2 regions of the Actinokineospora sp. genome follow, and region 2 is predicted to be linked to the other one. Evidence: predicted binding sites of a transcription regulator. Region 2 holds the regulator's gene; the other holds the start of a gene.
The links. Region 2 encodes LexA, which represses DNA repair genes until DNA is damaged. Its sites were predicted from a motif close to CGAACACGTGTTCG; they were not measured.

Region 1 (4,109 bases), on a different contig from region 2:
CACGCGGGCTCGGCGTGGTCATCGTCAAGATCGCTGCGGCGATCGCGAGTCGCGGTCACGTCGGTACACGGTAGTCCGTCAGTGTGGGATGGCCGTCATTGTTCGGCGATCATGGGTCTCAGACCACACATCGCTGTGAGCTGCGCCACAGATCAACTCCGCTGACGAGGGTCAGTCCAGGGGCGCCGCCTCTGGCAGCTCGTGCCCGTTGACGGCGGCCTCGTCCGCACGCCGGATGGGAGGCACCGGGGTGGGGCTCCCGGCCGCCACGCTCAGCGGGACCACGGCGGCGCGGAACTGCTCCAAGGCGTCGAGTTCGCGCCTACGGGCGGACAGGAAGCGCTGCAGGTGCGTGGTGGACAGGTTCAGCGCGTCGACCGCCGCGCCCGCGGAACGGTGGGCGGCACCTGCCCGGACGCGGACGGCCTCCACGTCGTCGGCGATGGTGCGTTCGGTGGCCGCGAACAGGGCGGACGACGCGACCACCGCGAAGCCCGTCGGTCCACAGAGGAACACGCGGCGGTCGAGCAGCCAGCGCAGCAGCTCCGGGTCGGTGTCCAGGGCGGCGACCACCGCCGCGTCGGACGGGACGAACATGACCGTGCCGTAGATGGCGTCCGCCCAGCGCTGATAGCCCTTGCCCGCCAGCTCCGCCGCGCGCGAGCGGATGTTGCGGACGTGCACGCGCAAGGCGTCGAGGCGTTCGGCGGAGTCGTCTGTCTCCACGGCCTCGGCCCAGCACGCCATGCTCATCTTCGCGTCGACCGGGACGCGCCGGTCGTCGCCGAGTAAGAGCAGCAGGTCGGGTCGGGCCGCGCCGCCGCCCGCGACATCGGTCTGCACGGTGAAGTGCAGGCCCTCGCGCAGGCCGAGCGCGCGGGCGGTCTCGATCAGTACCTGTTCGCCGAGTTCGCCTCGGCCGCTGATCGACGCGAAGGCCACCTCGTAGCGGCGCAGGGCCAGTTGGTGTGCGTCGGAGCGGCCGCGTTCGGCGACCAACTCGGCGCGCGCGGCCTCGGCCTGACGCGCGCTTTCGGTGTACAGGCGCCAGAACAGCGCGCCCGCGGCGGCGAGCAGCAGCACGAGCACGGCGGCGACGGTGCCGAGCACGGCGGTCACGGCAGTCCTTTCTGGTCGGTGGAAACGTTCGGGTCGATCTTTACCGGATGGCACCGACAGAACGAAGATCGAACGCTCGTTCGACCGGCGTGGCTCCCCCGATCGGGTGCATGATCGCTCTAATTTGGCACGCATGCGGGTGCTGCACACCTCCGACTGGCACGTGGGCCGCACGTTCCACGGCCGCGACCTGCTCACCGAGCAGGAGTCGGTGCTGGGCGGACTGGCGGACCTGGTGAGCGACGAGCGCGTCGACGTCCTCGTCGTCTCGGGCGACCTGTACGACCGCGCCGTGCCGTCCGCCGAGGCCGTCGACACCTGCGCGCGCGTGCTGGGCCGCGTCGCGGCGGCGGGCGCCAAGATCGTGATCACGCCGGGCAACCACGACTCCGCGGCGCGACTCGGCGCGTTCGGGGAGTTCGCCGCCGCAGGCGGGCTGCACCTGCGCACCGCCATGGCCAACCTGCACCGCCCGGTCCTGCTCGACGACGCGCACGGCCCCGTCGCGATCTACGGAATCCCTTACCTGGAGCCGGAACCGGCCAAGCACGCGCTCGGCATGCCGGAGCTGCGCGGCCACCCCGGCGTGCTCGGCGAGGCCATGCGCCGCGTCCGCGCGGACCTGGCCGAACGCCCCGAGGGCACCCGATCGGTGGTCCTCGCGCACGCCTTCGTCATCGGTGGCGAGGAGAGTGACTCCGAGCGCACGATCGCGGTCGGCGGTGTCCCGTACGTGCCCAGCGCGGTGTTCGACGGCGTCGACTACGCGGCGTTGGGCCACCTGCACGGCCCGCAGACCCTCGCCGAGCACCTGCGCTACTCGGGCAGCCCGCTGGCGTACTCGTTCTCCGAGGCCCGCCACCGCAAGTCGGTGTGGCTGGTCGAGCTGGACGCGGGTGGCCTCGCCGGGGTCGAGCGGCGCGCGCTGCCCGTCCCGCGCGCGCTGGGCACGCTGCGCGGCGAGCTGGCCGACCTGCTCGCCGACCCGGCGCACGACGCCCTGACCGAGACGTTCCTGTCCGTCGAGCTGACCGACCACGTCCGACCGATCGACGCCATGCGCAGGCTGCAGGAGCGGTTCCCGCACGCCGTGCACCTGCAGTGGCGGCCCGCGGGCGGCCTCGACCGTCCCCTTCGCTACGCCGACGCCGTGCGCGGCCGCGACGACGACGCGGTGGCCTGCTGTTTCGTCACCGAAACCCGGGGCAGCGCGCCGACCGAGGCCGAGCGCGGACTGCTGCGCGAGGCGCTGGCCGCCGTGGCCGGGAAGGAGCCGGAATGAGGTTGCACCGCCTGGAGCTGACCGCGTTCGGCCCGTACCCCGGCCGCGAGGTGGTCGACTTCGACCGACTCGGCGCCGACGGGCTGTTCCTGCTGCACGGCGACACCGGCGCGGGCAAGACCACGCTGCTCGACGCCGTCGCGTTCGCGCTGTTCGGGGCGGTGCCGGGGGTGCGCGACGAGGCCAAGCGGCTGCGCTGCGACACCGCCGACCGCGACGTACACACCGAGGTCGCGCTGGAGCTGACGGTGCAGAGCCTGCGGCTGCGGATCGTGCGCAGCCCGGAGTACCAGCGGCCGAAGCGGCGCGGCGACGGCACCACGAAGCAGAACGCGAAGGTGTCGCTGACCTGGCTGCACGGCCCCGCGCGCGAGGGGCTGACGCGCATCGACGAGGTGGCGCGCACGGTGCAACGCCTGCTCGGCATGACCAAGAACCAGTTCTTCCAGGTGGTGCTGCTGCCGCAGGGCGAGTTCGCCCGGTTCCTCCGCGCGGACACCGCGGCCAGGGAGACGCTGCTGGAGAAGCTGTTCGGCACCGAGCACTTCCAGCGCGCCGAGGTCTGGTTCCGCGACCGCAGGCAGGAACGCCGCCGCGCCAGGGACGCGGCGCACGAGTCGGTCCGCAGGCTGGTGGCGCGGGTCGCGCAGGCGGCGGACATCGAGCCACCCGACGACGCCGACGAGCCGTGGCTGGCCGACCTGACAGCGGACCTCGACAGCCACGCGGCCGCCGCCTCCGCCGCCCAGGTCGCGGCCGCCGAGGCGGGTGAGCGGGCCGACGCGGAGCTGGCCGCGGGCCGCACGGCCGCCGAGCGGGTGCGCCGGGTGCGGGAGGCCGCGGCGAACCTGGCCGAGTTGGCGACGGAGGCGAGTGCTCGCGCCGAGTGGCGGGCGGAACTGGACGCCGCCCGGCGCGCGGTGTCCGTGGCGGCGGTCGCGGAGGATCTCCGGCGGGTTGAGCGGCAGGTCACTGGGGCTGAGCGCGTGGCGCGCGACCGGGCGGTGGATGCGGGGGCTTCGCGGGAGGGCGCGGGTGCGGTGGCGGGGCTGGGTGGCGAGTGGGACGCGGGTGCTGTGCGGGAGGGCGCGGCGGGTGGGTTGGCCGGGCTGGTTGGTGGGGTGGATGCGGGGGCTTTGCGGGAGCGCGCGGGTGCGTTGGCCGGGCTGGTTGACGAGGCGGGTAAGCAGGAGGTCGAGCGTGCCCGGCTCGGCTGCCTGGTCGACTCGATCGCGATGGCCGAGACCGAGTCGCGGCGGTTGGTCGAGCAGGCCGATGTGCTGCCCGCGCGGATCGTGGACGCCCGCGCCCGGTTGGCCGAGTCGGCCGATGCCCGCGCGTCCGTCGACGGCCTTCGCGCCCGCCGGGACGAGTTGGCCGAGTTCGTTCGGTACGCCGCGAACCTCCCTGCGGCCGAGCGGGATCTGGTGTCGGCCACCGACCGTTCCCAGCAGGCCGTCGCGGCGCATCAGGGGGCGTTCGCATTGTTGCTTGACCTGCGGCAACGCCGGTTGGACGGGATGGCAGCCGAGTTGGCTGCCGGGCTGGCGGCGGGGGAGTCGTGCCCGGTGTGCGGGTCGGCCGAGCATCCGTCGCCCGCGCGAGCGGTGCGGGAGCGGGTCACGCCTGCCGACGAGCGCGCCGCCCAGGTCGCCGAGCAGCGCTGCCGGGCGGCCCGCGACGAGGCCGCCGACGTGCGCACGCGGGC
Region 2 (4,109 bases):
CCGGGCGGGCGGCGGCAACGGCGGCGTGGGTCTGCGCGGTCCCGGTGAGACCAAGCTGGAGACCGACCGGCGCCGCATCCGCGCGAAGATCTCCAAGCTGCGCAAGGAGATCAAGGCGATGGGCACGGTCCGCGACACCAAGCGCGGCAGGCGCGTCGCCAACTCGATCCCGAGCGTGGCCATCGCCGGCTACACCAACGCGGGCAAGTCGAGCCTGCTCAACGCGCTCACCGGCGCGGGCGTCCTCGTCGAGGACTCGCTGTTCGCCACCCTCGACGCGACGACCCGGCGCACCGAGACGCCGGAAGGCCACGTCTACACGCTGACCGACACGGTCGGGTTCGTGCGCCACCTGCCGCACCAGCTCGTCGAGGCGTTCCGGTCCACATTGGACGAGGTCGCCGACGCCGATCTGGTCGTGCACGTGGTCGACGGCGCCGACCCGATGCCCGAGTGGCAGGTGACGGCCGTGCGCGAGGTGCTCAACGACATCGGCGAGCGCCGCGACCTGCGGATGCCGCCCGAGCTGGTGGTGGTCAACAAGGTCGACGCGACCAGCGAGTTCGCGCTGGCCCGGCTGCGCCACCTGTTGCCCGGCGCGGTGTTCGTCTCCGCGCACACGGGTGCGGGCATGCCCGAGCTGCGTGAGCGGATGGCCGAACTGCTGCCGCGCCCCGACCACGAGGTCGACGTACTCGTCCCGTACGCGCGCGGCGAGCTGGTGGCCAGGGTGTACCGCGAGGGCGAGGTGCTGACCGAGGAGCACACCGAGGCGGGCACCCAGCTCCGGGCTCGGGTCAATGTCGACCTCGCGGGGGTGCTGGCGGGCTTCACCGCCAACGGCAGCTCCGCGTAGACCGCGCCGAAGGCCCCGGTTCGCCGGGGTCTTCGGCACGTCCGGGTGAACCCGGCGCGGTCGGACACGTCCTGCATTGCGTGGACTTCCCGACGGCTACCGTGGGTGGGAGTCGCTGGAGTGGGAGGTGGCAGTGCGGGCGTTGGTGACCGCCGCGCTCGTCGCGGGGTTGGTGGGGTTCGGTGCCGCGGGTGCGGTGGCGCAGCCGCAGGCCCCGTCGGACAAGTGCGTCACGGCGGACAAGCGGCTCGGCGAGCTGTCGGGCCTGGTCGCCGACGGGGACCGGTGGTACGCGGTGAACGACGGCGGCACCAAGTCGAGCGTGTTCGTGCTGACCAAGGCGTGCGTGGTCGAGCGTGTGATCAGCGGGCCGACCGACCCGTTCGACGTCGAGGACCTCGCCCGCGCGGCCGACGGGACGTTCTGGCTGGCCGACGTCGGCGACAACGACAAGAAGCGCACCACGGTCGCGCTGATCGCGCTCACGCCCGCCGGGAAGACCACGCTGTACCGACTGACCTATCCCGACGGTCCACACGACACCGAGGCGCTGCTGCTCGACCGGACCGGCACGCCGTACCTGGTCACCAAGAACCCGCTCGGCCGCGCGGACATCTACCGGCCTATCGCAGCCCTGGTGAGCCCAGGGCCGACGATGTTGGAGAACGTCGGCTCAGTGCAGTTGAGCAGCACCGACACCCAGGGCGGGCCCGTTCCCCCGATCGTCGGCTCGGTGTTGGTTACCGGCGGCGCGGTGAGCCCGGACGGCACTGTCGTCGCGCTGCGCACCTACACCGACGCGTACCTCTACGCCGCGCCGGACGGCGACGTCCTGGCCGCGCTCAAGCGGGAGCCCGCCAGGGTCCCGCTGCCGGGGGAGCAGCAGGGCGAGGCCATCGCGCTCGAACCGGACGGCACGCTCGTGTCCGCATCCGAGGGCGTCGGCGAGCCCATCCGGGTGGTGCCCGGCGCGACGGCGCTGGCCCCGGCGAGGTCCGAGCCCGCTCCGGCCGACACCGCGGACCGCTCCGGCGGCGCGGCGGCGCCTGCCCCGGCTGACGGTGGCGGGCTCGCGACCCTGCCCGCGATCGGGTTCACCGCCGTAGCCGTCGGCGGGACGCTGTGGCTCATGCACCGTCGCGCGCGCAAGCGCGCCTGAGACCGCTCAGAGCCTGCGCAACACCGCCACGACCTTGCCAAGGATGGTCGCGTCGTCGGCCGGGATCGGCTCGTACGCCTCGTTGTGCGGCAGCAGCCAGACGTGGCCGTCGCGGCGCTTGAACGTCTTCACCGTGGCCTCGCCGTCGATCATCGCGGCGACGATCTCGCCGTTGTCGGCGGTGGGCTGCTGGCGCACCACGACCCAGTCGTCGTTGGCGATGGCGGCGTCGATCATCGAGTCGCCCGCGACCTTGAGCATGAACAGCGAACCCTCGCCGACGATCTCCTTCGGCAGCGGGAACACGTCCTCGATGGCCTGTTCGGCCAGGATCGGGCCACCGGCGGCGATCCGGCCGAGCACCGGCACGTAGGTCGGCTTGGGCCCCTGGTCGTCCTGCTCGATGATCACCGGGGTGATCCGCTCGCCGCGCAGTTGCGCGGGTGTCGCGTCGGCGGGGAGCACGCCGATCGCGCGCGGCCGGTTCGGATCGCGGCGCAGGTAGCCCTTCTCCTCCAGGGCGCGGAGCTGGTAGGCCACCGACGAGGTGGACGTCAGGCCCACCGCCTCGCCGATCTCCCGGACGCTGGGCGGATAGCCGAAGCGCTGCACCCAGGACCGGATGACCTCCAGCACCTGCCGCTGCCGCAGCGGCAGCTCGGCGCCGTCCGGGGTCTGGTCCAGCTCGGGGAAACTGCGCACGTTGCCGCCCGCAAGGGGCTTCCTCTTCGGTGCCCCTGCGGGCTTCCGACCACTCGTGCCTGCCACTGCGCTGCCTCCCGTACGAACCCGGGGCGGCCACTGGCGCCCCGGTGATGGATCCACGTCGATCATCTCCGGGGTCGACGGTAGCCCGCCGACCTGGGGAGATCAAACACCTGTTCGAGCGACACGCCGGGGAACTCTCGATTTTGTCGGTGCCAGGTGGTACACATTCGCACGGACGTTCGATCGAACGGTAGTTCGAGGAGGTTGCGATGACGGCACTGCTGACATCCGGGTCGGCCGAGCGGGTCGCGGGCAGGTCTTCGCACGTGGTGGCGCCGCCGAGGCCCGCGCTGCGCCCGGTTCGCCGGACCGGGCGGGGCAGGCTCGGGCCACCCGGTCGGCCGCGGGTGGCGGGCGCGCCGCACGTCGTCGCCAGGCCGGATTGCGCGCCCCGCCGCGCGCCTGCGCCGATCGCCGTCCTCGTCGGGATCGCGGCGGTGGTGGCGCTGGCGGTCTACGGGCTCGGCGCGTTCGCGGGTTCGGTGGCGGGCGGTGCCGACGTCCCGGAGGCGACCACGGTGGTGCGTGTCGCGCCGGGGGAGAGTCTGTCGGAGTTGGCCGGGCGGATGGCGCCCGGGAGCGACATCGAGGCCGTCGTGGCCAAGATCCGCGAGTTGAACTCGCTCACCGGTTCCGACGTCGCGGTCGGACAGCCGCTGACGGTGCCGTTCTTACGCTGACCCGGCCGCCGCGAGGCGACCACTCGTAGTGCCGCGTGCCGTTCGTGGGGACGGTGTCGCGAAGGCGTCCGTGTCGGTGCCGGACGCGTGGTGTGGATCACGCCTGCTGTCGTGCGCGGTTCGTGGTCCACCGCCTACGTCCGGTGAGTGCGTCGGCCAGACCGGCGTTAGTCCAGACGGGTGATGTGTGACGTTCACCTGGATGTCGGTGCCACCGGCTGTGCGCGCGCTCGTGAATCGCTCACGTTCGGTGCCTTCCGGGCCGTGTCGGCTTGCACTATGTGGCGTTGAGGCATACCGTCGACCCCAACATCTAGTAGTTACGCCCCTGTAGTTCGTCCACAGGTTGGGGTGAGTTATCCACCCCTCATCCACGTGTTATCCACAGATTGATCACCAAGCGTGGCGGTGTGCGCTCTGCCGATCGGGGTACGCCAGGTGTCCGACAGCCGTTCGAGGAGTGGGGTGAGGTCCGATGCGGTGTCCGTTCTGTCGGCACTCCGACTCCAGGGTCGTCGACTCCCGCGAGGTCGACGACGGGCAGGTGATCCGGCGCAGGCGGTCCTGCTCGAAGTGCAGCCGCAGGTTCACCACGGTCGAGGAGGCCGTCCTCGCTGTGGTGAAGCGGTCGGGGGTCACCGAGCCG

Region 1: ACT4N7_RS06145 (exonuclease SbcCD subunit D) is a predicted target of LexA. The motif match lies at 1,189-1,202, and genes of this name have one in related genera.

Annotation. Positions count from the first base shown of each region.
Region 1 is NZ_JBQTHF010000015.1:1,187-5,295, forward strand. Features, by position in the region: gene ACT4N7_RS06135 (DUF6542 domain-containing protein) at 1-59, opposite strand, end outside; gene rmuC (DNA recombination protein RmuC) at 172-1,119, opposite strand; gene ACT4N7_RS06145 (exonuclease SbcCD subunit D) at 1,253-2,401, shown strand; gene ACT4N7_RS06150 (AAA family ATPase) at 2,398-4,109, shown strand, end outside.
Region 2 is NZ_JBQTHF010000024.1:83,537-87,645, forward strand. Features, by position in the region: gene hflX (GTPase HflX) at 1-856, shown strand, start outside; gene ACT4N7_RS09025 (hypothetical protein) at 990-2,015, shown strand; gene lexA (transcriptional repressor LexA) at 2,022-2,717, opposite strand; gene ACT4N7_RS09035 (LysM peptidoglycan-binding domain-containing protein) at 2,993-3,463, shown strand; gene nrdR (transcriptional regulator NrdR) at 3,939-4,109, shown strand, end outside.